DNA from 4 places in the Thalassospira sp. CH_XMU1458 genome. Region 2 is predicted to be linked to each of the others. Evidence: riboswitches for the same ligand, from Rfam matches in the RefSeq annotation. Region 2 holds a riboswitch; each other region holds the start of a gene.

Region 1 (7,238 bases), on a different contig from region 2:
TTTCGGGCTTTCCGGGCGGGAATGATCACTGTGATAAACTGTGGGCTGTTTGCCGGACAGACTGCGCACAGCAGATGTCATTCCGCCTTCGAACTGATAATAGTCATCGGAATCCAGCAAATCATGTTCACGGTTGTCCTGATTGTGGACAATCGCATCGACCTTGGCGAGGCGGGTTTCAAACAGATCGCGTGCCGCCGTGCCCTCGGCGCCATTGCCATAAGCATAACTGCCCCAGGCAAGGTAGGCATCAGCAAGATCGTCTTCGTCTTCCCAGAGTTTTTCGTCAATCATCGCCTGCAAACCGGCCCCATAGGCCCCCGGCTTGGAGCCAAACACCCGGAAACCGGCCTGCCGCGCCGCCTGATCCGCATCCATTCCCTTAGCGCGAAGTTTCTCGGTTTCGGCCCTGATCCGCACGGCAATCGGATTGAGATCATCCGGCTCATCGGTTTGCCCGGCCACCGCCCTTACCGCACTGTCAAACAGGTCAATCAGACCGGGAAAGGCATCGCGGAAGAAGCCAGAAATACGCAGGGTGACATCAACACGCGGTCGGCCCAGAACCGATGCCGGCATAATCTCAAAGCCAGTCACCCGGCGTGACGCACTATCCCAGGTCGGGCGCACCCCCATCAGGGCCAATGCCTGTGCGATATCATCACCGCCGGTGCGCATGTTGCTGGTTCCCCAGACAGACAAACCAAGCGCGCTTGGCCATTCGCCGTGATCCTGCACATGGCGTTCCAGCAATAGCTCAGCCGATTTCCACCCCAACTGCCAGGCGGCTGGCGTCGGGACAGTACGGGTATCAACCGAATAGAAATTTCTGCCAGTTGGCAAAACATCCGGGCGGCCACGGGTCGGCGCACCGGACGGGCCAGGTTCGACGAACTTCCCGGCAAGGCCACGCAAAAGACCCTCGATCTCGGCCAGACCGCAACCAACAACGGCCGGGCGAATAGTCGTTTCGATATCAGAAATAACTTCACAGACGGCCGACCACGCCGGATCGGCCTTCACCGTTCCGTTGACCAGATCACGTGCCAAAAGCTCGATCCGTTCCACAGTATCGCCGGTGGTGCGCCATGGTCCGATATCTTCGCCGTCATAATGCGCGAGAATTTCGGGCTTGGATCCCGGCCAGAATTCGGCAAAGGCACAATCAAGCGGATCAAACGCCGGATCATCAAGGATATCCTTGGCAATCGCGCGATGCAGGGATGCCTTGGGCCCACTGTCCGACCCGCGCGGCAGGCGTGCCAATGCGACCAGAAGATCGGTCAGAAGGTCACCCTCAGGCGCCTTGCCGTAAATATGCAGACCATCACGGATCTGAAGTTCCTTGAGCTCGCACAAATAGTTATCAAGCTTGGCCAGTGCGCTTTCTTCGTCCTCGTCGGGCTCGATGCCGCAATCACGGTCAAGGCCGATGCGGATCGCCAGTTCAAGGATGTCACGTTTCAGGATCACAAGGCGACGGGGATCAACCGCGGCCGCGTCATAATATTCATCGACCAGCGCTTCGAGATCCTTAAGCGGCCCATAACTTTCCGCCCGGGTCAAAGGCGGGGTTAGATGATCAAGGATCACCGCCTGGGCGCGGCGCTTGGCCTGTGTGCCTTCGCCCGGGTCATTGACGATAAAGGGATAGAAATGCGGGGTCGGGCCAAAGACCGCCTCCGGGAAGCAATCCTCGGAAAGCGCCAGTGACTTGCCCGGCAGCCATTCCATATTGCCGTGCTTGCCAAAATGAATGATGGCATCGACGCCAAACACATGGCGCAGCCAGATATAAAAGGCGAAATAGTTGTGTGGCGGCACCAGATCGGGCGAGTGATAGCTTTCAAGCGGATCAATGTTGTAGCCACGCGCGGGCTGTAACCCGACCACCACATTGCCAAGCGGCAGGATCGATAGCGCAAAGGCATCCTGACCCGCCAGATAAAACGGATCGTTCTTCGGGTCGCCCCAGGCCTCAAACACCTGATCCCGGATGGCCGGTGGCAGCGCATCAAACGCCTTTTGATAGTCTGCACGCGGTAAAGTCACGCGAATTTTGCGACCGGCAAGGGATTTGAAATCATTGGTCGGCCCGACCTTGATCGCAGCAATCAGCGCATCGCCATCTTTTGGCAGATCACTGACCCGGTATCCTTCGCCCTGCATGGCGCGGAGTGTTTCGATCATGCCGGCCGGGGTATCAAGCCCAACGCCGTTGCCAAGGCGAGCATCCTTGTTGGGATAGTTCGCCATAACCATCGCCACCTTGCGCGCGCTGGTATCTGATTTGCGCAAGCGCACCCAATTGGCGGCAAGTTTGGCGGTAAAGGCCACGCGATCGCGCACGGGGATGTATTTCACCAGATCAATCTGGGTCAGGTCATCCTTGCCAGCCGATCCCTTGAACGACACCGCACGTGATAGGATACGGCCATCAACCTCGGGAAGCGCCACATTCATCGCAATATCGCGCGCGGCCAGACCATTGACACCGTCGCGCCAAGCGTCCTCGCCACCGCCTGACAGCACCACCTGAAAGACCGGGGCATCGACCGCGTCAAACGGACCATTTTTTCGTTCTGATCCCGGAACAGATATCGCAAAGCCGGTGGTATTCAGGATCAAATCTGCACTGGTTTCTGCCAACCAGTCCTCAACCAATGCCGCTGCCAACGGATCCTTGAGACTGGCAACAAAAATCGGCAATGGATTCAGTCTATTGGCAACCAATTCCTCAACCAGCGCGTCAATAACATCGAGGTTGGCGGCCTGCACCAGAGACCGATAGAAGACAATCGGCGTAACCGGTTGATTTGCAATCCAGTTAACCCGGATTTCATCAAGGCTTGCCTGCGCCTTGCCGGGCCAATAGCCCCCGGCCTTGACCAGGGGGGCCGCTGGTGACCAGTTCCAGTTCACGCTTGAATTTAAGTTTTCGTATATAAGACGAAGTAAATTCTCGGAATTTTGCGGTCCGCCTTCGATCAGGTAACGCCAGATATTCTGATATTCGCGCCCCTTGACGGTCGAAAGCGTCAGAAGCTCCGCATCGGGTTGATCATCACCGGGCAACAGGACCAATGGAATGTCCTTGGCACGTGAAAGCGCAACCAGTTGTTCGATGCCATAATCCCAATAACCGCGCCCGCCCAGAATGCGCACGATGATGAATTTGGCATCGCAAAGTACATCGTCGATATAAAGATCGACCGACATGTTGTGGCCAAGCTGCAGCAAACTTGCCAGACGCAGTGACGGGGTTTCGTCGCCAAATGCATCGACCAGACGCCCTTGCGCCCCTGCAAGACAGGCAAGTTCGGACTCGGCCGCAGACAGGATCACCACATCGCCGGGTTGCTGTCCAAGGTCGACGGCCTCACTGCCATCTGTGACCATTCCGGGCTGGGCTGCCAATAGATGCATCGCGGGATCCGTATCCTTATGCGTTTGGTCTTAAAACAGGCTGAAACCGGATGATTTTTAGCATCCGGTTTCAGGTGGCTTGATCAGGTTAACTTGGATCAGGCGGCTTTGATGGCGGCCTCGATCGCAGTGCGGTCCAGACCATGCAGGCCAATCACCACCAATTCCGAGCGGCGGGTTTCGCCATCCGCCCACGGACGGTCGAAATAGCGCTGAAAACGTTCACCAACCCCCTGAACCACATGGCGCATCGGTTTGCCCGGCACATCAACGAATCCTTTGATGCGCAGCACGTCAAACTGACGCACGACATCAATCAGGCGCTTCTCAAGGTTGGCCGGATCACTGATCGCATCAAGCGATACGACAAAACTGTCGAAATCATCATGATCATGTTCGTGGCCATCGTCATGATGGCTTGGGCGACTATCAAGGTCATCCTCGGCGGCAGCCCCCAGACCAAGCAGGATGGCGTTTTCAACCCGTGAATGTTCGGTCGCGATAATCTTGACTGACGGCTTTTTCAGCTCTGCACGGATATCGGCTTCGACCTTGCTGCGTTCGGCATCGGTCAGAAGGTCCGTCTTGTTGAGAACCACCATATCGGCACAGTGAAGCTGTTCTTCGAACAGTTCTTCAAGCGGGCTTTCATGATCAAGATTTTCGTCTGCTTCGCGTTGCGCCTGTACCGCGTGATGATCATGGGCAAACAGACCATCACGCAGGGCCGCGCCATCAAGAACCGCCACAACGCCATCAACGGTCACACGCGACCGGACTTCGGGCCAGTTAAACGCCTTTACCAACGGTTTTGGCAGGGCAAGACCAGATGTTTCGATCACGATATGATCAGGCGGCGTTTCACGGTCAATCAGGCCCTGGATGGTAGGCAGGAAGTCATCAGCCACGGTACAGCAGATGCAACCATTGGCCAGTTCAACAACGTCATCTTCTTCGCAGCCTTCAATGCCACAGCCATTGATGATGCCTCGATCCACACCCAGATCGCCAAATTCATTGATGATCAGCGCGATGCGTTTGCCATTGGCATTTTCCAGCATATTGCGGATCATGGTTGTCTTGCCAGCGCCCAGAAAACCGGTAATGACGGTTGCCGGGATTTTGCCCAATTGTGCCATTTCTGAAATCCTTAAAATTCAATAATTTATGTTGTTATTTGACCGACATCGGAATGCCGGCCACCACAAGGGTGACCTTGTCTGCAATCTCTGCAATGCGTTGATGCAGGCGTCCGGCATGATCGCGAAAGGCCCGCGCCATCGCATTTTCCGGCACGATGCCAAAACCAACCTCGTTTGAGACAAAAAGCACCGGCACGACAAGGGTTGGCACCAGATCACAAAGAGCTGCGATCTCGGCATCAATGTCGCGGTCTTCAAGCATCAGATTGGTCAGCCACAAGGTCAGACAATCAACAAGAACAGGCTTGCCGCCTGTGACATTACAGGTCTGCAGCGCCGAACAAAGTTCGACCGGTTCCTCGAGTGTCTGCCAAAGATCGCCGCGTGATTTTTTGTGAAGATCTATGCGGTTGGCCATTTCGTCATCCCAGGCACGCCCGGTTGCGATATATGTGCCACCGCCCGCCTGATTAATGATGTTTTCGGCAAACCGGCTTTTGCCGGATCGCGCCCCGCCAAGGATCAGATGCGTCCCGCCAGAGGGGCCGTCAGGGGGTAAAGTCTGGGTCATCCCGTTTCTTCCTCGCCATGGCCTCCCACCGAGGCCCGATTGCGTCGTCACCTTCCTTCGAATAGTGACACCTTCGGCAGGTTTCCTGGCTGCGGGCATGAAAGCGATCCGCCTTCCCGGTTTCCCGGTGGCTGGTCTGGCGCGTTGGCACCGACCCGGATCTCCCAACCCGATACAGTTGCGGGGGCAGCATCGGCCTTGCACCGATTTCCCATCACCGAACGATGCGCCGAACCTAGCAGGTTTGCCAAAAATGCCAAAGGTCATTCTCGGCACTTAACCCTTCGTTACCACCCCACCCTAATCGGAAGGTCAGTATTTGTAAGAATTGTCTGCTTGAGAGGTCATACCATTTCAGCCAACATCAAGCCGTTGCGCTGGAACTAGGGTCAGGACCTATTAATTTGATTTGAATGGCAGACGTTATATTTGCGAAATCCAAGGAAAAGCCCGCCGGGCGGGTTGGTATCCCGCACAAGGGATTTGACGCTGGAGTTTGCAAATATAACGTCTGTCCTTCGGATTAATCGGATTTGCACGGACTACTTTGTCGTAAAACCTTGAAAGATAAATATCTTCCTGCAGTTTTACTCCGCGTATCCGCGCAAATCTGTTTAACCATTCAAACCAAATTAATAGGTCCTGACCCTAAAGACGGAACAATCCGCAATCTGGCGAAAACCCGGGAAGTAGACTCATCACCCGGATGGCTGCAGGAAATACTGCAACCGAAACTCTTGGGGTAATCTGGATTTTTCAAGACCAATGGCAATACGTTCTCACCTATCCAAAATCCGACAGATGAACGCGCCAACCTGGACCACATCGTCTCGCAAGGACATGTGGCTGGGATTGCTGGACCGTCTGAACAGTCCTGATCGGTCATTTCAGGATTTTCTTGAACAGCGCGCAGCCGATGGCGAGATCACTCTGGCACGCCGCGATGTGCGTGACATCTTTGCCGAGGATGCCTCAAAGGGTGTAATCGCAACCATCATCTGGTCCCATGAACGTGGCATTCGCGTCAATGCGCTTTCGTTGCTTGTGCGCGATATGCCAACCCTAGTGACCCTGATGTCGATCTCGGATTTCGGACAGGACGAGTTGAACGAGCTGCTTTCCCAGCCGGGCATTTCCGTTCCGACTGCCAGCAAGATGTTGTCTGCCTGCGGCAAGACTTATTGCGGAATGCCGGCTGCCATCATTGATGACACCATCATCCAGGTGATTGAAAACGCATCCTTTGCCAGTGATTTCCCGAATGTCGCCAAATTGCGAAGCAAATCACGCAGCCGCCCGGTGCCCTATTATCAGGCCTATCTGCGCGATGTTTTCGACATCTGCGAAAAACATGATCTGAATCCGGATATGGTTGACCGCTATCTGGCAGAACACGCGCTTGATGACATGGCATCCGATATCGAGCTGGCCTCTGCCTGACGGAACATGCCTTAAGCTCCTTAAAAGCGCTGATTGACAGCGGTCACGCGCCAGCCCGGTTCGTCGACACCGTCGATATATTCAAGCGTGGTCAGACCCAACGTGTCGATATGAAATGCCAATGCGGTTTCAAGGGATAAACCCAGTGCATTGGCAAGCATGGCACGCACTGTGCCGCCATGAACGACAGCGACAATGTCGCGCCCGGCCCAATCCGCACTCAATCGGCCAAAGACGGGTCCGACACGGGCAACCACATCGGCAAAGCTTTCACCCTTTGGGGGGTGTTGGCGGGCAAAGTCGGTCCAGAACCGTGTTGTTTCCCCCTTGGGCAAATCATTCCAGTTCTGCAATTCCCAATCACCAAAATGCTGTTCGGCAAAGCCGCTTTCAGCCTGCGGCGCTATGTCTTTATCCATGAACGCCTGCAGACTGCGCGCCGTATCATGCGTACGTGACAGATGGCTGGTTACCCAGACGGCATCACCCGGCAGTTGCCCGGCAAGGGCAGCCAGTGCCTTTTCATCGGAAAGGTCGGCAGGCATGTCACTTTGGCCATAGACCAGCCGTTTCGGATTTTGGACGGGCGCGTGACGCACCAGCCACCAGCGGGTTATTTTCAAACTGCTCACGGCATTCCTTCTTGTTGCTGTGCTGGT
Region 2 (7,238 bases):
TCTTTGGTCACCCACATGCCGACATACGGGTGCGGGGCGATTTCAGCGCTTTTGTTCATACCGGCCTCCTGTTGGGGCCATGCTGGTGATGCGAACACCACCAGCACGGAAAGAAAATACAAGGATTGCAGAATGATTTTCATCAGAACGCGGATGCTGTCGGACGGACGATGACTTCGTTGATGTCGACATCTGCTGGCTGATCAAGAGCATAAAGAACCGCCCGCGCAATGGCATCCGGGCTGAGGGCGATCTGGCGGAACTGGGTCAGGAGCTCCTTACTGTTTGGATCGGAAATATCATGGCCCAGTTCGGTCTCGACCACGCCCGGTGAAATGGTGGTGACACGGACATTGGTGCTTTCCTGACGCAGGCCTTCGGAAATCGCCCAGACCGCGTATTTGGTTGCGCAGTAAACCGCGCCACTTGGCACAACCACATGTGCACCGATTGATGCAGTGTTGATGACATGGCCGCCACCTTGTTCCTGAAACAGCGGCAAAACCGCCGCAATGCCGTTCAGAACACCGCGAATATTGACGTTGATCATGTTGTCCCATTCGTCGGTTTTCAGTGCCGACATCGGGGCAAGCGGCATCACGCCGGCATTGTTGAAGATCGCATCCACACGGCCATAAAGGTTGTTTGCGTTGTAAACCAGTGCCTCGACGCTATCGGCATTGGTGACATCCACCGAACGGGCCATGGCACGGCCGCCGGCAGCTTCGATTTCGGTAGCAATCTCATCCAGGCGTTCTGTGCGGCGTGCGCCAAGAACCACATTCGCCCCGCGGGATGCAAGAAGGCGGGCGGTGGCTTCGCCAATGCCGCTGCTGGCCCCGGTGATGATAACGGTCTTGTTTTCGACATGGTTGATCGGGTTCGACATGACATGCTCCTTGGGTTGGTGTGTCGGTGTTTGTTCGTGGCGCTTACTCTGTCGATAAATCCCCGATTGATGAATACACAGAACTCGAATTGGATTGCCTAATCCTCCAAATCGAAGATTGAGTGCTTTGTCCGTGTGTGGGCGCGTGTATAGTGGGCCTTTGGAAAACAAAGGGTTTTACGATGGATAGCTATCAGAAGCTGTGTAGCCTGATTGACAAATACTGCGAGGCGGATGGCGCTGTGCGCACGGCCGTTGAACCGGTCTGGATGTTCCGATCAACCGGCCCGACCCTTAAGGTGCCAACGATCTACAAGCCTTGCCTGTGTCTGATTATCTCAGGCGCAAAGGAAGTCACGCTGGGGGATGAGCTTTATCGCTATGAGCCCGGCCAACTGCTGGCCGCATCGGTCGATTTGCCACTTGTTGGCCATGTGACCCTGGCGGCCGAGGATGCGCCGTATCGCAGCCTGTCACTTGATCTGGATGCGAAGATTCTGGGCGAACTTGTTGCCAATATGGATATCAAGATGGGTGCAGATGGTGAAAGTACGCGCGGGCTTTTCGTCGAAAAAACAACCGAAAGCCTGACGGATGCTGTCTTGCGGGTGGTTGAGCTGCTTGATCGTCCCGATGATGTGCCGGTGATGTTGCCGCTTTTGATGCGCGAAGTGCATTACCGCTTGTTATGTACTGCCAAGGGCGCGGCGATTGCGGGTCTTGCCATCGGCGGCAGCAACATGCAGCGCATCTCGGCCGCCCTTCAGCTGATCAAGGATAATTTCGACAAGCCGCTGAAGGTGGAAGACCTGGCAAATCGCGCCAATATGAGCCCGTCTTCCTTCCATCACCACTTCAAGCAGGTGACAGCCATGAGCCCGCTTCAGTACCAAAAGCGGCTCCGCCTGACCACGGCGCGTCAGATCATGCTGGCTGAAATGAAGGATGCGGCATCCGCGGCCTATGCGGTCGGGTATGAAAGCGCGTCACAGTTCAGTCGCGAATATGCCCGCATGTTTGGCGCACCGCCAATGCGTGACATTTCAGCCATTTTGGGACATTCAACAAGCCTTGGCGCACAGGTTTAAGCGCCGCGCCAGAGACAAAAGGCGCAAAGCACATCAAGCTGCTTCTCGCCAGAGCCCATACGGTTCTGGTGGTTACTTGTATTTCCCAGACTGATAAGAGAAGTCGTTGGTTGGCAGTCCAAGTTCGAGCATTTTGGCTTCAAAGTCCTTGGCAATGTCAGCCATGGTCACAGTGCTCAGCGATGCAATAAAAGTATCGGACGCGGCCTGAAGGGCCTTGGCCGTCGCCGAATTGGCTGCTTGTTCCATCAAACAGCTAGACGTATCATCACCGCATCCTAATGCGAACAGTCTTGGTGCGCCAAGTGCCTCGTAAACATCGGCAAGCGTGATCTCCGATAAAGGTTTTGCCAGAAACCACCCGCCGCCATGTCCTTTCATGGAGGTGACAAGACCCTGTTCGCGCAAACCTGACATCGTGCGGCGAACAACTGCCGCATTGGTGTTGAGCATGCCAGCCAATTGATCCGAGGTTGCTGGATTTGTCATCTCGTTCAGGTGCAGGAGCGCATGCAATACGCGGGGAAGGCGGTTGTCCTGGCGCATTTGGGGCTCCGGTTTGCGGTCAACTGCTGCGAGTGGGTATTCATCCTTCTATTACACGTAACACTAAAAGATACATGAAAATTGACAGGTAAAGCGAATCATGTAACTTGAGTTGATACGTGATTCGCTTTTGTGGATCTCCCCCGCGCCACCCTTTTGGAAGGTTGAGTTGATGAAAATGGAAAAAGATGAACCAGCGATGGCCCCTGTCGAATTTTGGGAAGACCGCTATGAGGCGGCCTCGGCTGAAACAAGTGGTCGCCCTACCACCGTTTTAGAGAAGTTTGTGAAGGATCGCCCTGTTGGGCATGCGCTGGAACTTGGCTGCGGGAAAGGGGATGACGCTGTTTGGCTTGCCAAGCAGGGATGGTTTGTTACTGCTCTCGATATTTCCCAGGCAGCAATCGACATTGCGCGTAAAAATGCCGAGCGCAACAACGTCGCCGAAAAGATCAATTTCAAGGTCTGTGATCTGACAAAGGATTTCCCAGAGGGGGATTATGATCTGGTTACGGCCCAGTTTCTTGAGTCACCCTTTGAGTTTCCCCGCGAGAGGATATTGAACCACGCAGCAAGGCACGTTTGTGCGGCGGGCATGTTATTGGTCACCACGCATGGTTCGGTGCCACCATGGTCGGAGACACAATGGGAAACGGATTTCCCGACACCGGAAGAAGCTTTGGTCGCACTGAACCTTGATCTAACAGATTGGACGCGGATCTTTGTTGAGAATTTCTCGCGCATCGGCCAGAAACCCGGCAGCAAGCCGGGGAAACTGATCGATACGGTGATTGCACTGGAACGAAACCGGTAACCTTTCAGCGCCCAAAAGACGGGTCAGTGCAAATGACATTGCCCTGTCTTTCTTTTGGTCGCGTTTGATTGCCGAGTTAACCTTGCTGCTGGTTACCAACGGCCGGCAGGTGCTGGAACATCCAGGTTTCACTGAGCGGTTCATCACCGCGTTTCAGATACATGCGCAGGTCAACCGGGTCTGTGCCCGCCGCCTTAAGGTCAAAGGCCGCGCGCCAGATGCGGGTATCCATGATCGGTTCGATCTTGGTGCGCACAATCTCCCCGCGCGAGGATGTCACAACCACTTCGGGGAATTCGCCGTAGGCAAGCGTTCCCAGAACCTCACCCTCGAACTCGACCGAAAACTTGATCTCGTCCTTGGGTCGGTTGGTGCCGGGCTCCCCGCCACGTCCCATGCGGGTTGCGGTTGCGGTTGCGAGTTCCTTGACCGGGAACGGGTTATGGGCCTGCCAATACAGGCGGTATTTGAACTGATAAGAATTGCCCGCCTTCGCCGGGCCATTCGGCGCCCAGAAGGCGGCAATGTTATCGTGGATTTCATCGTCGGTCGGGATTTCGATCAACTGAACCGCGCCGTCATTCCACTCGCCCTGCGGTTCGACCCACAGGCTGGGACGGCGGTGATAGCGCACACCATCCAGATAGTTTTTCACATCGCGATCGCGCTGCATCAGACCAAAGCCACGCGGGTTGTTGTCACCAAATGCCGATGCACGGATGGTTTCCGGGTTGTTCAGCTGTCGCCAGATGCGTTCGCCGCCACCGGTCCAAAGCTCCAGCCCGTCGCTGTCATGCACTTCCGGGCGCCAGTCAAAGCGGAACGATTTGTTCTGTTCGGAATACCAGAACATGCTGGTCAGCGGTGCGATACCAAGCCGTTCGATGTCCTTGCGCAAAAACAGATGCTTTTCGACATCCATCGTCACCCCTTCGCCGCGATAAAGCAGGAATTTATACGCCCCCGTGATGCTGGGGCCATCCAGCAGGGCATAAACCGTCACCGGGTCTTCGGGATTTTTGGCCGGTTCGATAAAGAACTGACGGAAATCGGGGAATTCTTCGGGAACCGAGGTCGCGGTATTGACCGCAATGCCGCGTGCCGACAGGCCATACTGGCCTTCATCCCCAATGGCGCGGAAATAGGATGCGCCAAGAAACGCCGCCCAGTCCTGGGTTTTCCAGTCATCGCGCGCCTGATTTTCATGCAGGCGGAAACCGGCAAAGCCGCTATTGGCGGGCAACTGGCGGGCAATGCTGTCTTCGGGCATGTCAAAGTAATCGGGCTTATAGATCACTTCGCGCGCCTGCCCGTTTTCCAGAAGATACATATGCACCGGTTTGGCGAAATACATACCCAGATGGAAGAAGGTCAGCGGATAGGTGCCTGATCCATCGGAAAACGGCGAATGGTCGCGTTTGTAATGCAGCTTGCCATGGGTGTCGTAATCGATCTTGCCGACAATTTCCGGGTTTGGCGCAACGGGTGGCTCATAGGCCGATGCGGCCATGGATTTGGCGCGTGCAATCAGATCGGCAAAATCAAACGGCTGTGCCGAACCCAGATCAAGGCCGTCGACATCTGCCAAAGCATGCTGATAGATCGACATTCCCGGCAGGATAAGACCGGCTGCCGCGATGGATTTCAAAAAGCGTCTGCGTTCAACAGAAGTCGTCATGTTCATCACATTCCTGTGGTTTGAGGTGTCGGGAAAGCATACCCGGCAGTGTGGAGGTAATCGGGATGAAACATGGCAAATTCAAGGTCGTATCAATTGCTTTTTATGCATGGAGCCTTGGCGTTAATGCCGCTGGTGGTCTGCCAATTTCCTTGACCGTGTTTTTGGTTTAATCTAACCGTGACGTGTCGGTATCCGAATATCGGATAAAGGGAATTCGAGATGGGCCGAATATGGGTTCATTAACCGAAGCTGCCCCCGCAACTGTAGGCGGCGAGCATTTTTCTGACCAATGCCACTGGGATCAACCCGGGAAGGCCAGGGAAAATGCGTTGACCCGTAAGCCAGGAGACCTGCCGACACGAAGACGACGGACCGGGCGGGGTGCCCCGGAGAATGTCGGTACGTGTCTTGGCCCAACAGTTTAGCCCAGGTTTTCTAAGCTTTAAGGCCGACATCTTCCGTCATCTCCTGACACTTTTGCCAGTCCATTGACAGCAGTAAAAATGATGTTATGTTATAACATAACATTTGACGGTGCGTTGAAACTGGATCATCCAAAACGGTCCCGGATCAGCGCATCAGCAAGAGGGAACTAAAAGTGATCAATCACGATAAACGTGTACTGGCGGTCGGGGTGTTTGCCGCTGGTCTTATTTCATCTGTTTCATTTGCGTCCGCAACCGAATATCCGCTCAGTATCGAGAACTGCGGGACTATGTTGCAATTTGATGCGGCCCCGGATCGCGTGGTGTCGTTGGGCCAAAGCACGACTGAAATTCTCTATTCGCTGGGCCTGGCCGACAAGGTCAAGGGTACGGGTGTCTGGTTCGGTCCGGTGATGGATGAATTCAAGGACGTCAACGCATCTGTGCCGCGTCTGGCCGACAATGATCCGGGGTTCGAGACCGTTGTCGCGCAAAAGCCGCAACTGGTTGCCACCCAGTATCAGTGGCATGTCGGGCCCAAGGGCACCGTCGGCACCACCGAACAGTTCAACGAGCTGTCGATTCCGGTCTACACCGCACCTGCTGATTGTGTGGGCAAGGACAATGCCGGTGGCGGTGACGGGGTGCGCCACGAAGGCTTCACCATGGATCTGATTTATCGCGAGATTTCCGATCTTGCGCAAATCTTTGATGTCGAAGATCGCGGCGACGCGCTGATTGCCAGCCTGAAGGAACGTCAGGCGAACTCATTGGCGCGTGTGACGGCAAGCGGCCATGACAACGTATCCGCCGTCTTCTGGTTTTCCAGTCCTGAAATCAACAGTGATCCCTATGTGGCGGGCAAGAACGGCGCGGCGGGCTATATCGCCGGTAAACTTGGTGTTCGCAACATCATCGACAGCAATGAAGAATGGCCGACCGTTGGCTGGGAAACCATTGCGCGCGCCAATCCTGATATCATCGTGATTGGCAAGATGGGTCGTCGGCGTTTTCCGGCCGATGACTGGCAGGTCAAGATGGATTTCCTGAAAACCGATCCGGTCGCAAGTCAGATGAAGGCAGTGCGCAATGGCAATATCGTGGTGATGGACGCCCAGTCGATGGATCCGACCATCCGCCTGATCAATGGTATTGAAACACTTGCCGAAGCGGTCGAAAGACTGAGTGCTTCGAACTGACCTGCACTGCCAAAGGCGCCTGATATGCCCGGAGAATTCAATGTTTGAAACAACGCCAGTGCAGCAGCCGGTTCAGCCACCTCGGCAATCGCTGGCGGGGCGGGCATATCTTGTGCGGGCCGGTGTCAGTCTTGGCGCCCTGGTTTTGCTTGTTGGTGTCATCGCGATGGCCGCGGCCAAGGGGGAAACGCACATTCCCCTTGGCACCGTCTTTCAGACCATTGCCAATCATCTTTGGCAGGCGGGCTATGACGTTGATCCGATTGATGCCGGGATCATCTGGAATTACCGGATATCGCGCGCCATGGTGGCGGCGGCCTGCGGGGCGTCCCTTGCGCTGTCCGGCGCAGTGTTGCAGGCACTTTTGCGCAATAGCCTTGCTGATCCTTATTTGCTGGGGATTTCGGCCGGGGCATCGACCGGTGCAGTCAGCGTTGCCATTCTGGGGTTTGGCGCGGGCATGGTTTCCCTGTCACTTGGCGCCTTTGTCGGCGCGCTGGTGGCATTCGGGTTTGTTGCCCTTTTGGCCATTCCGGCCGGGCGCGGGGCCGGTGCGATCATTCTTGCCGGGGTAGCCGGATCACAACTGTTTAACG
Region 3 (7,238 bases), on a different contig from region 2:
CGACCGCACCACCAACATGCCAAACAAATAGCCAAAAGACCGGTAGGTATGGGCATTGTTGCGTGCCTTAAACCCGCGAAGTTTCATCGCCATGCGAAGACGATGATATTCGTCATGAAGCACCGAAATATAGCGCACCGTGAACATCATCAGATGCACCAGAACCGGCGGACATTTCAAACGATACAGTGTGTGGCCAAGTGTCACCGGCGTCATACCCGACAAAAGGCTCAGCATCATCAGGACAACCGCATTGGCCCGTATGCCGACAAGGATGGCATGCATCAGGCCTTCCTTGCTGGCCTCTGCCCCAAGGACCGAAAACATCGGTGTTCCGGGGGTCGTAAACGGCAACATTACCAGCATCACGATAATGAAGCCGTCCATCGCCGCCATGCGTTTCAGAGTTGCACGCAGCGGCAAGTCCGTCAGGCTCATGGTAATGGCGGCAAATATCAGGGCACCCAGTGCGAATTCGATCTGATGCAGGGCCACCACGACGATTGCAAAAACACAGGCCGCGACCCCCCTTACCCTGGGATCGAACGTCCCGACGAATGACGGTGAATGCCCGCCACGCGCCTGAACGCTCAGGGGTTGGTCATGTCCGAAAAGGTGGCTCATGCGTTGGGTGCTTTTGCTCTTAGCCGTCGCGCAGCGATGTAATAAATGATCCCGAAGGCACCGAATATATAGCCAATGCCGCCCAGAATCGATTGAAGATCATTCTTTTCCTTATAGGCGGTAAGTTCGCGTCTGAGCGGACGCAATTCATCACGCACGATGGTCGCGATGATTTCTTCCTGTTCGCGGGTAATTGCAGGCCCAGCGTTCGATCCTACGCCTGATGCAACCGGTGTCTTTGACGTTTCCGATTGCAAAGCCCCATCAACACCCGCCAGGTCCGCTATGGAAAAGGTTGCTTCGGCAACGTGGCCTGCCCCGAGATCGGCACGAAAACGCAGATCAACCTGCTGGCTTGGTGTGTAGATAAAGAAACCGTCACCATCGGTGGTAACTTCATCAATCTTGTTGCCATCAAGGTCAAAGATCTCAACAGGCGTGTTTTCAGCCATGACACCGTTGGAGAAACCGATTTCACCTTCGATGTTCGAACCACTTGGAAACAGGGATGCGATAACCTTGTGCGCCTGTGCAGGTGCTGCGCCGAACACAAGCATACCAAGCGCAAAGACCAGCATGAGTGATCTAGCCATTTGATGCCTCGCCCGCCTGCTTTGCACGCAAAGTTGCTGCCGGCTGCATCTCAAAGCCCGACGTCTGATCGGCGGCCTGCAGTAAGGCCGGTTTGACCTTGGCGATCAGATACACCGATGCCGCTGATACCAGTCCTTCGACCACCATGATCGGAATGTGGGCAAAGAAGACCAGCTTGGCCGCCGGAACAAATGCATCACCACTGAGTGCAAGCGAAATCGCGACAAACACCGTTGTCAGCGCGATGGAAAACGCACCGGCACATCCACCAAGCACGGCCGCCGTGACCGGGCTGCTGCGCGACACCATTCCCCGGAACAAAAGGCCCGCCAGCACAGCCGGAAAGGCGATATTGACCGTATTGACGCCAAGAACCGTCAAACCGCCAAAGCCAAAGAAAACGGCCTGAAGCAAGAGACCGACAAAAAGTGCCGGAAACGCGGTCCAGCCAAGCACCAGCCCGGCAAGACCGCTCATGATCAGATGCACACTGGATGGTCCCACCGGCACATGAATAAGCGAGGCAACAAAGAATGTTGCCGACAAAACCCCGGTTGCGGGAATTTTATCGATTGGCAGTTTCCGCAGTCCAAGGCTAAGCCCGGCAACTGCAAGAACACCCCCGCCAATCAAGACTTCCGGTGCCAGCGCACCATCAACAATATGCATCTGTTTTGTCCCTCGCCTATTTCACATCATAGGCGCGAACCCACAGGACTGCATCCTGTGAAAGTTCCTTGCCCTGAAATTCTTTGTCAGGGCCGCTGCCAAGTGCTGCAAATCCCCAAAAACCTGCTTTGGGGACACCAAAAGTGAAATACCCGTTTTGATCGGAAATGGCCACAACCGCACCACCGGGCATTGGCGATGCCGTTGGCCCTTTGGGTGTGTTGCTGGCCATATCAGGTTCTGCGGCCATGTATTCGATTTCGACTTCAACACCGGCCACAGGTTGGCCTTCGCTTAAGACACGGCCGGTAAAGGTCGAACCGGCAATGATGTTGGTTGGTCGATTAAGCGGCAGGATTTCGGTTTTAAGACCTTGCGGTTCCATCCAGTCGGTCGGAATTTCATTGCGGTTCACATAGGACTTCGTGATCTGCTGGATGAAGATATCTTCGCTTTCTTCGTAATACGGCGTCGGCACCACCACCATGACGTAATCACCGCTGCGGCGCAGAGTCAAAGTTGCGTCAAAGGCAGCTGCCGAGTTGGCAATTCCGGTGAAAGTAATCGGCGAAATCGTTGATTTCAGATCAATTTTCTCGCCGCGGTTAACCGCATAAAATTCAAGCGGCTCGGCCATATCCATGACATGGCCGTTTTCAAACGGGTGCCAGAAAATCAGCTTCACCGGCTGATCCCCGGCCTTGGTCACGTTCACGTCCGGCGTATAGGCCAATTGAAAATGCGCATGCGTCGGCATGGTCGCCGACAGCACACAGGCGCTTGCAATTGCAAGCCTGCCAAGGGTCTTCAACATATAATCGTCTCTTTCTCAAACGATGCACGCAGGCCAACGGCCCAACGCACAGGGTCAGGACAAAGAACGATAGGATGGCTGGAAGCAAGATTGCGGATCTTCAAAAGACCGTTTGTACCCCTGCAACCTGACGCTCACCCCGGCGTCCAACAGTTTCATACCGGGCAATCGGCACCCGGCAGTCAAAGGCAGGTCTCCTGGCTCACGGTTTGAAAAGCAATGCGCCTTCCCGGTTTGCACCAGTGGCATATGCAATGCTCTGACCGCTTACAGTTGCGGGGGCAGCCGTGGCTTTGTCATGCATGACGCACCACGTTCCCTTTTAAGTTGGTCCAATCGGATCAACACCAAAGACAATGTCATAATCCACGTCGGACGGATTGCTGTCAACTCCTTGCCCCAAGGTCCGTGACAATCTTTTTGCGGATGGCTTGACGCGCCTTAAACCGGGCGCGAAGATCACCCGCAACTTTGCCGACGGGCCGCAAAAGCCTGCAATGAGATGGGTGGAAACATTATGAAACCTGAAACGGTTCTTGTTTTCTGGTTCAAGGAACTCGAAGAAAAACAGTGGTTTATCAAGGATAAAGCCCTCGATCGCCATATCGCGGAACGCTTTGCCGATTTTCATGCCGCCGCCACGGCCGGAGAGCTTTTTAACTGGCGCAAAACCGCCCATGGACGACTTGCAGAAATCATCGTTCTTGATCAGTTTTCACGCAATATGTACCGCGATCAGCCACAGTCCTTTGCATCAGATCCAATGGCATTGGTGCTGGCACAGGAAGCTGTTTCCTTGAGGCTGGATCGCAAACTGGTCACACCGCAGGAACAGGCATTTCTGTATATGCCCTACATGCACTCGGAATCAGAAATCATTCATGAAGTGGCGGTTGACCTGTTTTCACAGCCCGGCCTTGAGCACAATTACGAGTTCGAGCTGAAACACAAGAAGATCATTGACCGGTTTGGCCGCTATCCACACCGCAATGAAATACTGGGTCGTCCATCGACGCCAGAGGAAGTGGCGTTTCTCAAAGAACCCGGATCATCGTTCTGAGCATTAAAAAAGGGACGGTTTCCCGTCCCTTTTATTCGATCTCACTTGATCACGGAACATCAGCCAACATCACGGTCGCGATTATCCCACCAGCCCTGCACAAGGCTTTCTGCCTCATCCATGTAATCCGCCTTGCCGGCAAGGAAGGCTGCCATGGCAGCACTGCCCTTGATCTTGGCTTCGGCAGGAATATCTTCTACCTCGCCACGCCAGACAGCCAGGAAGTGCTTTAGCGACACAGGGCTTTGGTCTTCGCCATCCTTTTCGGTTTTTGATAGCAATGCGGGCCAGCGAACATCATTCAGCTCACCATTATCAAGCATGCGCAGATCGACATGCTTATAGGGTGTTCTTTCGGCTTCGCCGCCACCGCCCTTGATCACACCGATGCGTGGAAGCTCCAAAAGCTTGCCGGTTTCACGATGGACATCAAGAAACGCCGGATGAAACACACCAAGGAAGGCTGCACGCGCATGCAACGGATTAAGCAAACGCAGTAACGTATTGACCGGACTACGCAATCCAAGAAGCGGACGCAATCCGATCAGCTCCTGCAGTTTGGGATGCATGTGACGCAGCGGCAGATATGCAAAGCCCTTCGATGCGATATCAGAACGCGCTTCTTCTGCAGACATGGCAATCGGAAGCTTAAGCGCCTTGATGGCAACTTCTGTGCTGATCCCGTTGACCAGATGCGAGTTATAGCCATGCATCAGCACCGGAACATTATTCTGTGACAGCAAAAGCGCCGACAGCACGAACCAAGGCAGACCACGGGTCCGACCGGCCGCATAGGATGGCCAATCCAGCGCAGGACGCATAAGCGCGTCATCTTTGCTGTCTTCATCCGGTTCAAGGCGCGCGGCCTTGCGCACAGCTTCGATCATGCCAGCCAGTTCTTCGGGCGTTTCAGCACGGTAGCGCAGCATCAAAAGGAATGCGCCAAGCTGGATCGGTTCGACCTCGTCGCGCAGGATCATCGAGAACGCATCAAATGCCTCCTCGCGGGTCAGACTGCGCGAACGGCCCGGCCCACGGAAAAACGTGCGCAGATAGCCAGAAAACGGATGCGCCTCTGGTAAGACATTCTCATCCTCGAGCTGTTCAAGATGCTCGTCGGTCATATGGTTTCACCGGAATAGTTGGTGTTACTGATCGTGAATACGCGTGAAGACCCACTCTGTCTCGGTCGAGAGGTCATCCTGATAGCGATAGCCATCAACATTAAACTTCTTGAGCTCTTGCGGGTCTTCGAGCCGATTGTCAATCATATAGCGTGCCATCATGCCACGCGCACGCTTTGCCGAGAAGCCGACAACCTTGGCCGTACCGCCCTTCACTTCCTTGAACACAGGCGTAATTACCGGGCCATCAAGGACCTTGGTCTTGATCGATTTGAAATACTCGTTCGAGGCGAGATTGATCAGGCTACGGTCCTTGTGACCTTTGGTAATCTCGTTGATTTCTTTTGAAAGCTTATCATCCCAGAACGCGTAAAGGTCCTTGCCCCGCGGGTTCGAAAGGCGCGTTCCCATTTCAAGACGGTATGGCTGCATCAAATCACGCGGCTTCAGAAGGCCATAAAGGCCCGAAAGCATCCGAAAATGGTCCTCTGCCCAGTCGATGTCTTCGGCCTTCATGGTATCGGCATCAAGGCCGACATAGGTATCACCGCGGAATGCAAAGATCGCCGGTTTGGCGTTGGTGCTATTAAACGGACGCGAAAAATGCTGAAAACGCTGATAGTTCAGATCGGCAAGGTTTTCGCTGATGCCCATGAGCTTCATCAAATCGCTGCGGCTTTTTTTGCGCGCGACATCAACAAGTTGTTCGGTGTCGTCCAAAAATGCGGGTTGAGAAACAGACATTTCCGGGACGTCTGTTTCGAAATCCAGCTTCTTGGCCGGGGACACAACAGCAAGCATCAATCTGCCTCTTCTCTTTCATCTCGGTTCGATTTGTCGTAACAAGCCACAAGGCATGGGCAATGTCTAGGGTCCAACCCTATGTACAGGAGCATACGGCTGTACATGGATTTGGACCCTTAGCGTTATCCATAAACTTCTAATCTTGCAGAAAATCCGTCGGTTGCAAGTTTTGACGGATGAAAGGACCCATTATGAGTGAACAAGTTCGCGCGTCGCACATTCTTCTGATGTATGCCGGTTCGGCACGTTCGACCGCCACCCGCACCAAAGACGAAGCCCTGACCGAAATCAACGCGCTGAAAGATCAGATCGCAAACGGTTCTGATTTCGCGGAACTGGCAAAAGCCAATTCCGATTGCCCGTCCGGCCAGCAGGGCGGCGACCTTGGCTTCTTTGGCCGTGGCATGATGGTTCCGGAATTCGATGCTGCTGCGTTCAGCATGGAAGTTGGTTCGACGTCTGACGTGGTTGAGACCGATTTCGGTTACCACCTGCTGCAGCGCACCGCATAAGCAATCGCTTCCGCGTGATGCAAAACGTAAAGGCTGGCATTTGATTGCCAGCCTTTTTCTTTTTCAGACGCGCCTGTCAGAAATCGACAACCGGGGCATCAAGTTCGTATTGCCCCTTGTGATCTTCGATTTCCAGCACCCAGACATCCGGATCATAGCCAATTTGTTTGCGCCAATATTCATCGCAGGCAAACTCGGTTTCGCGGTCCCCATCCGGGCCACCGGCCACCAGCATCCAGCCCAGCTCCCCATCAAGTGTCGTCACACGTGAATAGACAAAGCACCCTGCATCAAACCGGTTGAGCTTCACAAGCACGGCGCCTGCATCTTCGTTGCCCTTATGGACAACCATCGCCGTAATCAGGTTCGACTGGCAAATCGCGATCTGCGCGCGCATCCACAACCCGGCTTTCAGACGCGGTTGCATCTATACCCCTTCCCGTGACGCGGTCACGTTTTCGGGCATTTGCAGGATCAGGTTCGGGTTGGGGCAGATACTTTCCCAGATATCCCATTCAGACGGTTTGGCAGCGCCAAAGAAGTCCCCTTCGCGCCCCAGCATGTCAAAGATGATCTGGAAATGCAGATGCGGGATCCAGTCGCCATTGATCGGGAAATCGCCAAACCGACACAGAATGTCACCGGCGTTGATTTCCTTGCCCTTGTAAAGCCCTTCCAGGGATTCGCGGCTGAGATGACCATAGAGCGTATAGAACCTGATACCCTCGGACGGTTCATGCTGCAAGATAATGGTCGGCCCATAATCCAGATGCAGGTTGTTATCGGCAAAGCTATGCACAACACCGTCCAATGGCGCAAATACCGGGGTATATGCCGGTGCGAACAGATCAATACCAAGGTGCTGACTGCGGGCCTCGCCATCGTTTTTGAACTGTTCGGACTGATAACAGATGCGGTCTTCGCGATAACGCCCAATGCCAACCGGGGCATTGGCATCGGCCAGTTGCTGCCACATGATTTCGGTCTGGCGCGCCGGATCGCTCTCGCCACCAATCACCACATCGCCGTTTGAAGAA
Region 4 (7,238 bases), on a different contig from region 2:
CCATTCAGGCGGCCGGGCGCAAACCCGATGAAGGTCACATCACGGTCAAGACCACGTCGCTTGATGACAGCATCCTGATTTCGATTTCCGACAACGGAACCGGCATTGCCAAGGAAAACAGGTCAAAGGTGTTCAACCCGTTCTTTACCACCAAGGAAGTTGGCAAGGGCACAGGACAGGGACTTTCGATCACCCATGACATCGTCACGGTGCGTCACGGCGGGCGCATCTGGTTTGAAACCGACATGGGAAAGGGAACGACTTTCCGCGTACTTCTGCCCGCCGAAGACCGCACCGGCAAAAAGTCCGACGCAAAATCCGAAAAAACCAAGACCTAACGCGGGGCAAACAGGATGATCCCGGCCCCCAAAAGGCAAACCAGCAATCCGGTTACATCCCAGCGGTCGGGGGTGGTGCGTTCAACCACCCACATCCAGAAGATTGATGCCGTGATGTAAACCCCGCCATAGGCCGCATAGGCCCGCCCGGCAAAGTCGGCCTCAACCCGGGTCAGAAGCCAGGCAAAGACAATCAGGGATGCCACACCCGGCACGACCCAAAGGATCGATTTCCCGGACCGAAGCCAGGCCCAGAAGGCAAAACACCCGGCAATTTCGGCAATCGCCGCAAAGATATAGGCCGCAATGCTTTGCATCTATTCCCCGTTTTGATCAGAAGGCCGGGCGCAAGTCCCCGGCATATTTGCCCGCCCAGTTGGTCAGAACCGGGGTCAGGTATTTTTTAAGGACCTCTGCCTTGGCGTCATCAATCACGCCATGTTTGCGCAGGATCGCGCCCATCGCAACCTCTGCCCCGCGCTGGGTGCCATCATCGATCTTAAGCGCCACACCAAGCCCCTGTTTGGGGAAGGCCGCGCAATAGACCCCCTCTGCGCCGACCTTGACCAGTGCATCTTCACCGCATTCTTCCATGATACCGGTGCAAAAACGCCCGGTTCCGGCAACCATGAAGGGCGCATTTGCACAGCCCTTGCGGATGCGCTTGATCGCATCAATACGTTTGGCATCAAGGCCCACCGGATCTGCCATCCGCGCCATGGCAAGGCCCAGATCACGCAACCGCATGCCAATCACCGGAATGCCACATCCATCAATACCGCGCGGGGTCGAAGACAGATCGCAATCCCCCATTTCTTCCAACACCTTGATCAGGCGTTGCTGAACCGGATGGGATTCTTCGATATAGCCGCTCGGATCTTCGCCCAACTGCTGCGCGGTCGACAGGAACCCGGAATGCTTGCCAGAGCAATTGTTGTGCGCCTTCGTCAGGCTCACATGATCAGACGCCTGTTTAATCGCTGCATTCAGGCTGAGTGAATAATGCGGGGCGCATTCCAGCGTATCGACCGAAAGACCGATCTTCTCCAACCACGCCTTTACGGTTTGGGCGTGTTCTTCCTCGCCATTATGCGATGAACAGGCAAGGGCAATGTGTTTGTCCTCAAGCCCGAAGGCCTCTACCGCGCCGCTTTCAACAAACGGAATGGCCAGAAGCGGTTTGATCGCCGATCGCGGATACATCAGCGCATCAATATCGCCCCCCTGATCAACCACTGTCCCGTCAGACGTCATCACGACGTAGCGCCCGCGATGGAAACTTTCGACCATATCGCCGCGTGTGGCTTCTGCAAGGATCGGGTTGGCGGCAAGGGGCACTGGGGACTGAGGCATTTCGCGAAGCTCCGGGGCTGGATGGACTTGGGGTCGACCGAGGTATGAACCCTGATCATGCTATGCCCGAAATATGGGCGTGAAGGCAAGCAAGACCAGCCTTCGCAGATATAAAAAACACCCTGTCAGGGCAGAGCGTTGATTGTCGCAAGATCACGATGAATAGAGGTAGCGTCATGCTTGCGGCCAGGCGCAAAGTGCCTGATCGGCAATACGTTCGAGGCGTTCGCGGCTGAAGCCTGCCTTGGCCTGCACGGCCATGCCATGCAGGACGGTGAGAACGAATGACGCAAGCGCCGCAGCATCAGTAGATGCTGGCAAGTCACCCTCGGTCTTTGCCTTTTCGAATCGCTTGCGAAGCATTGCCTCGCCCTCTGCGCGGGCATCAATCAGTGCTTTTCGCACAGCCTCAGCATCGTCTGATCCGGCAAGAACACCATTGATGCCAAGACAGCCCGTATGGTCGGCATAGCGCGTATGCAGCTCAGCGGCCTGATAAAGAATGTGGGCGGCAACTTCCCGCGCCGTCGGGCGGTCGAGCGCAACCGGAATGAAATCAAGATAGTGCTCGTAGTAGCGGTCCAGCGCCTTACGAAACAGGGCTTCTTTATTACCAAACGCGGAATAAAGGGCCGGGCGTTCCACACCGGTCGCTTCTGTCAGATCGGCATAAGACGCGCCCTCGTAGCCTTTACGCCAGAAAACGCGCAGTGCAGCGTCAAGTACCTTTTCCACATCAAATTCGCGATGACGTCCCATCAAACCGATCCTTCTTTTTCGTAACGACCGTTACTAAACCACTTGACAGGTCATGTCCAGTTTTCATAACTAGCATTATCGTAATGATCGTTATGAAATATTGGTCGCCGAATTCTGCGACCAGTTTCCTCACACAGAAAGGTTTTATCATGACCGCAGTTCTCAGCGGAAAAGTTGCTCTTGTCACGGGTGGTTCTCGTGGCCTCGGCGCGGCAACAGCTGAAAAGCTTGCCGATCTTGGCGCAGATGTTGCCATCAGCTATGCGTCCTCTGACGAAAAGGCCAAGGCCGTCGTCAATAGGCTCGGATCAAAAGGCGTTCGCGCGATCGCCATCAAAAGCGATCAATCCGATCTGGCCTCTGCCAAGCCGTTGATTGACGCCGTGATTGCCGAATTCGGCAAACTCGACATTCTTGTGAATAATGCAGGCATCGCCATACAGGGACAGTCGGTGGATGATCCCGAACTTGATGGCGAAAATTATAACCGTCAGTGGCAGGTCAATGTCATGGGAACGATCGCCAATACCCGTGCGGCCGCACCCAGGCTTTCCAACGGTGGCCGCATCATCTTTATCGGCTCATTGCTTGGTAGTTACGTTCCATTTGCCGGCGCTGCTGATTATGCTGGAACCAAAGCTGCCCTTGTCGGCTATGCCAAGGGTGTTGCCCGCGATCTCGGTGGACGCAACATCACGGTGAATGTCATTCAGCCCGGTGTGATGCCAACAGAGATGGCAACTGAAGTCCTTGGGGATGACATCCCGGATGCGCTTCTCGATATGCATCCGATCCGAAGTATTGCTACGTTGGAGGAAGTTTCTGAAACCATCGCCTTTTTTGCTGGTCCGCATGCCGGGTACATCACTGGCGAGACCATCAATATCGCGGGTGGTCTCGGCACCTGATTGCGACTGCCACCAAAGACTGGGCCGGGTGCATTTGCACCCGGCCCCGCATACGTCTTTCCGATACCTTTAACCGCCTTTCGGCAACGGTATGGCTGTCAGGTTCTTGTATTCCTTTAAAACCAGACTGGATTGCACATCGCGCACATTGGGCATTGAAAGCAACTGATGGGTAACAAAATCGCCAAAGCTTTCGATATCGCGTGCCACAGACACCAGCAGAAAATCCTGCCGTCCCGTCATCGCCCAGCAGGACAGGATTTCCGGAAGATCATTCATCGCGCGGGCGAAATCCTCCGCCCCTTGTTCGGTATGGCTTTGCAAGCGGACCTGAATGGTCGCCAGCACCCCAAAGCCGAGTTTCTTGCGATCCAGAAGGGCGACCTGACGTTTGATCACCCCGGATGCCTCAAGCTGTTTGACCCGACGCAAACACGGCGATGGCGACATGCCGACCATTTCAGCCAGTTGAACATTGCTGATGGCGGCGTCCTTTTGCAGGGCCTGCAGGATGCGGATATCGGTCGCACTTAGCGTCACGTCGGTCATTTTAAACCCCAAATCAAACACACAAGGTCACAATATGCACATCATAGCCGATTTCGATGCCCTATTGGCCAGAAAATGACATTAGAGTTGATGTAAAATGATCCTTGTAAATCGGCAATAGAACCCGAAAGAGGACGGCCATGAATCAGGGAAACGATCTGCGTGGTGATTACAGCCACATCAATGACGACTACACCATCGATCAGGACTGGAGCACATATACCGAGGCCGAGCACGAACTTTGGCGCAAACTTTATGACCGCCAGTCGCGCATTTTGGCCGGTTATGCCGCCGAGGATTACATTCGCAATCTGATGAAACTTGATGCGGCGGATCAGATTCCGCATTTCGGCCGGGTTAGCGAGAAGCTCCATGCGGCGACCGGCTGGCATCTTGTGGCTGTTCCGGGGCTGGTGCCTGATGATGTGTTTTTTGACCATCTTGCCAATCGGCGGTTCCCGGTCACGGTGTGGCTGCGCAAGCCCGAGGAAATGGATTATCTGGTCGAACCCGACATCTTCCATGACTTTTTTGGTCATGTGCCGATGCTCTATGACCCGACCTTTGCCGACTATCTGGCAGCCTATGGCGCCAAGGGCCCAGAGGCCATTGCGATGGGCGGCCTGAAACAGCTGGCGCGGATGTATTGGTACATGGTGGAGTTTGGCCTGATCATGACCCCGCATGGATTGCGCGCCTATGGGGCTGGCATGTTGTCATCGCAAACCGAAACCATCTATTCGGTGACCGATCCCACACCAAACCGGGTAGCGTTCGAGCTTGAACGCGTCATGGGCACGGATTATGCGATTGATGATTTCCAGAAAACCTATTTCGTTCTGGAAAGTTACGATCAGTTGTTTGACGCGATGAATGTGCCGCTCGCCCCGATCTATGATCGGCTCGCCAAGAAGCCTGCGATTGATCCGGCAACCACCTTGCCGACAGACCGGCTTTATCATGTGCATGGTGCTGCAGACAGCATCATTTCCCTGGGCGAGGAGACCCACAGGACCCACAGACAACAACGCCCTGCGTAAGGCAGGGCGTGGCGATCCGTTCAGGATTGATCAAGGCAGGGCTGGTCTGGCAGCACCGCTAGCAGGCACTGATGGAATGACCCAGCACCCGATTGAGTTGCTCAAGCACCACTTTCGGGCTGGCGTCCTTGCTGATGAAATCGGCCGCCCCAAGCGCATCGGCTTGTGCGCGGGTGTCGGCATCATAATGGGCCGAGAAGAAGAAAACCGGCACGTTTTGGCTGTTGGGATAGCGGCGGCGAATTTCGCAGAACGCTTCAAAGCCGCTCATACCCGGCATTTCGATATCAAGGATGATGGCACGGGGATAAAGCCCGTCCAGCTGATCAATCAGATCATCGGCACAATCAAAACCGGCCACGTCATATCCTGCCCGACGCAACACTGTTTCAAGGGCTGCTTTGGCGCTGGGACTGTCGTCGGCGAACGCAACCAGTCCATCAGGACAGAATTGCGACGGCATGGCGCTGAGCGCGTTCATGGATGGCGATACTCCGAGTTTTGGGACAAGTCCAAACTGACAGACGAAAATGTCAAATTGGTTAAACCCGCCAAATTTTTGCCACGCAATGTTCCGGCTTCACCCTGATCTTGCACCCGTGCCGCGAAAGTATAAGGCCGCAAGGATCGGAACCATGCGGCGCGCAAACCACGAACAGACGTGCAAAACCCCAATGTTTCCGCCGACATAACGTTACGGAAACCTGATTTGTCGGGGTCGATATCCGTCTAAATAGGTATTTCCATGCCTATTTACGGAATTAAGGACAGGTGCTATAAACCGCCATGTCGCGAATGTGACCGGAAAATAGGATCGGGAATCCGGTGCGGCCGTGCTTTAGCGCACTTTGGCCAAGCCCGGAACTGCCCCCGCAACTGTAAGCGTGACGGCCTTTTTGCAGGCTTTCTCGCGAGTCAGAATACCGATGGTGTTTTCTTGGCATGAAATGGGCCGGGCGGGGTGTACCGGGTACTGGGAATCCGTAGTAGAATAGAATTTGGCAACGTTCCGTGCCCGACGCCATATGAAGACCCCATATGGAGTCGCATCAAGGACGGGACACACCAAGCCGGGAGAAACCATGTCCGACCCGCTAAAGCTCGCATCCGAATTTCCATCTGCTGATTACGCAAGTTGGCGCAAGCTTGCCGAAGAGGCCCTTAAAGGGGCCCCGTTCGAAAAGAAGCTTGTCACCAATACGCTTGATGGTTTTTCCGTTCAGCCGATCTATACAAATGACGATCAGGATGACGCGACCCGGCTGATCCACGAAGTTCTTAATGCCACGGTCGAGCCGCGCGAAACCGTAACCGGTTGGGACATCCGTCAACTTCATACCCATCCCGATCCCAAGGCGACCAATACCGCGATCCTCGAGGACCTTGAAAATGGGGCGACCTCAATCACGCTAAAACTTGATGCCGCCGCCCGTGCCGGGCGCGAAATCAGTTCTGCCGAGGTCGGTGTTGACGGTATTGCCATTCATTGTCTGGCCGATCTCGATGCCGCGCTTGAGGATGTTTACACCAACCTTGCCACCGTCGGACTTGATGCCGGGGCGGCAGGTGTTCCGGCCGCAGCACTTCTGGCCGCCCATATCGCAAATACCGATGGTGCCGACGAAGCCGCACCGGCCTTTAACATTGATCCGATCGGAACCCTTGCGTCCACTGGCACCCTGCCCTGTGGCGCACAGGATGCGGTTGATCATGCGGCAAGCGTTGCGGTCGAGCTGATTGATCTGTTCCCGCTGGCAACCGCAATTTCAGTGAATGGCGCACCTTATTACAATGCCGGGGCCACCGATGGTCAGGAACTGGCCTGCCTGCTGGCAAGCGGGGTGACCTATTTGCGCGCCCTGACCGATGCCGGGATGGCGGTTGATCAGGCCGCGGGTGCGATGGTGTTTAACGTTGCCATCGGCACCGACTTCTTTGCCGGGATCGCCAAGCTGCGTGCCCTTCGCATGATGTGGAGCCGCGTCCTTTCGGCATCGGGTGCCGAGGATGCGACGATTACGGTCAACGCGGTTTCAGCCGAAATGGCCCTGACCAAGGTTGATCCGTGGGTCAATATGCTGCGCACAACGGTCACCAGCTTTGCCGCCGGTCTGGGTGGTGCGGACAGTGTGACCTGCCTGCCTTATGATCATCTGATTGGCCTGCCAGATGGCTTTGCACGCCGTATTGCACGCAACACCCAACTGATTTTACAGGAAGAAAGCAACGTGCACCGGGTCATCGATCCGGCTGGTGGTTCGTGGTTTATTGAAAACCTGACCAAGGAGCTG

Evidence for each region. Region 2 has a riboswitch for cobalamin ahead of WBY09_RS16380 (ABC transporter substrate-binding protein). Riboswitches for the same ligand answer to the same signal wherever they lie in the genome.
Region 1: another riboswitch for cobalamin. It lies ahead of cobU (bifunctional adenosylcobinamide kinase/adenosylcobinamide-phosphate guanylyltransferase); the one in region 2 lies ahead of WBY09_RS16380 (ABC transporter substrate-binding protein).
Region 3: another riboswitch for cobalamin. It lies ahead of WBY09_RS10270 (DUF4198 domain-containing protein); the one in region 2 lies ahead of WBY09_RS16380 (ABC transporter substrate-binding protein).
Region 4: another riboswitch for cobalamin. It lies ahead of WBY09_RS03580 (methylmalonyl-CoA mutase family protein); the one in region 2 lies ahead of WBY09_RS16380 (ABC transporter substrate-binding protein).

The regions. Positions count from the first base shown of each region.
Region 1 covers NZ_JAYMDW010000001.1:232,366-239,603, forward strand. Annotated here, with positions in the region: gene cobN (cobaltochelatase subunit CobN) at 1-3,426, opposite strand, end outside; gene cobW (cobalamin biosynthesis protein CobW) at 3,525-4,565, opposite strand; gene cobU (bifunctional adenosylcobinamide kinase/adenosylcobinamide-phosphate guanylyltransferase) at 4,600-5,139, opposite strand; cobalamin riboswitch at 5,198-5,388, opposite strand; gene WBY09_RS01070 (hypothetical protein) at 5,941-6,579, shown strand; gene WBY09_RS01075 (histidine phosphatase family protein) at 6,600-7,211, opposite strand.
Region 2 covers NZ_JAYMDW010000003.1:508,560-515,797, forward strand. Annotated here, with positions in the region: gene WBY09_RS16350 (Atu4866 domain-containing protein) at 1-59, opposite strand, end outside; gene WBY09_RS16355 (SDR family oxidoreductase) at 143-889, opposite strand; gene WBY09_RS16360 (AraC family transcriptional regulator) at 1,072-1,977, shown strand; gene WBY09_RS16365 (RrF2 family transcriptional regulator) at 2,050-2,523, opposite strand; gene WBY09_RS16370 (class I SAM-dependent methyltransferase) at 2,696-3,337, shown strand; gene WBY09_RS16375 (glucan biosynthesis protein) at 3,414-5,015, opposite strand; cobalamin riboswitch at 5,188-5,390, shown strand; gene WBY09_RS16380 (ABC transporter substrate-binding protein) at 5,617-6,642, shown strand; gene WBY09_RS16385 (FecCD family ABC transporter permease) at 6,683-7,238, shown strand, end outside.
Region 3 covers NZ_JAYMDW010000002.1:619,354-626,591, reverse strand. Annotated here, with positions in the region: gene cbiQ (cobalt ECF transporter T component CbiQ) at 1-624, opposite strand, end outside; gene WBY09_RS10280 (cobalt ABC transporter permease) at 621-1,217, opposite strand; gene cbiM (cobalt transporter CbiM) at 1,210-1,887, opposite strand; gene WBY09_RS10270 (DUF4198 domain-containing protein) at 1,904-2,701, opposite strand; cobalamin riboswitch at 2,872-3,068, opposite strand; gene WBY09_RS10265 (DUF924 family protein) at 3,219-3,761, shown strand; gene WBY09_RS10260 (glycosyl transferase family protein) at 3,821-4,885, opposite strand; gene yaaA (peroxide stress protein YaaA) at 4,910-5,686, opposite strand; gene WBY09_RS10250 (peptidylprolyl isomerase) at 5,881-6,201, shown strand; gene WBY09_RS10245 (DUF1491 family protein) at 6,278-6,628, opposite strand; gene WBY09_RS10240 (peptidoglycan DD-metalloendopeptidase family protein) at 6,629-7,238, opposite strand, start outside.
Region 4 covers NZ_JAYMDW010000001.1:787,957-795,194, reverse strand. Annotated here, with positions in the region: gene WBY09_RS03620 (two-component system sensor histidine kinase NtrB) at 1-338, shown strand, start outside; gene WBY09_RS03615 (YnfA family protein) at 335-655, opposite strand; gene WBY09_RS03610 (asparaginase) at 672-1,691, opposite strand; gene WBY09_RS03605 (TetR/AcrR family transcriptional regulator) at 1,866-2,450, opposite strand; gene WBY09_RS03600 (SDR family NAD(P)-dependent oxidoreductase) at 2,600-3,358, shown strand; gene WBY09_RS03595 (Lrp/AsnC family transcriptional regulator) at 3,428-3,907, opposite strand; gene phhA (phenylalanine 4-monooxygenase) at 4,048-4,947, shown strand; gene WBY09_RS03585 (response regulator) at 5,006-5,428, opposite strand; cobalamin riboswitch at 5,715-5,893, shown strand; gene WBY09_RS03580 (methylmalonyl-CoA mutase family protein) at 6,030-7,238, shown strand, end outside.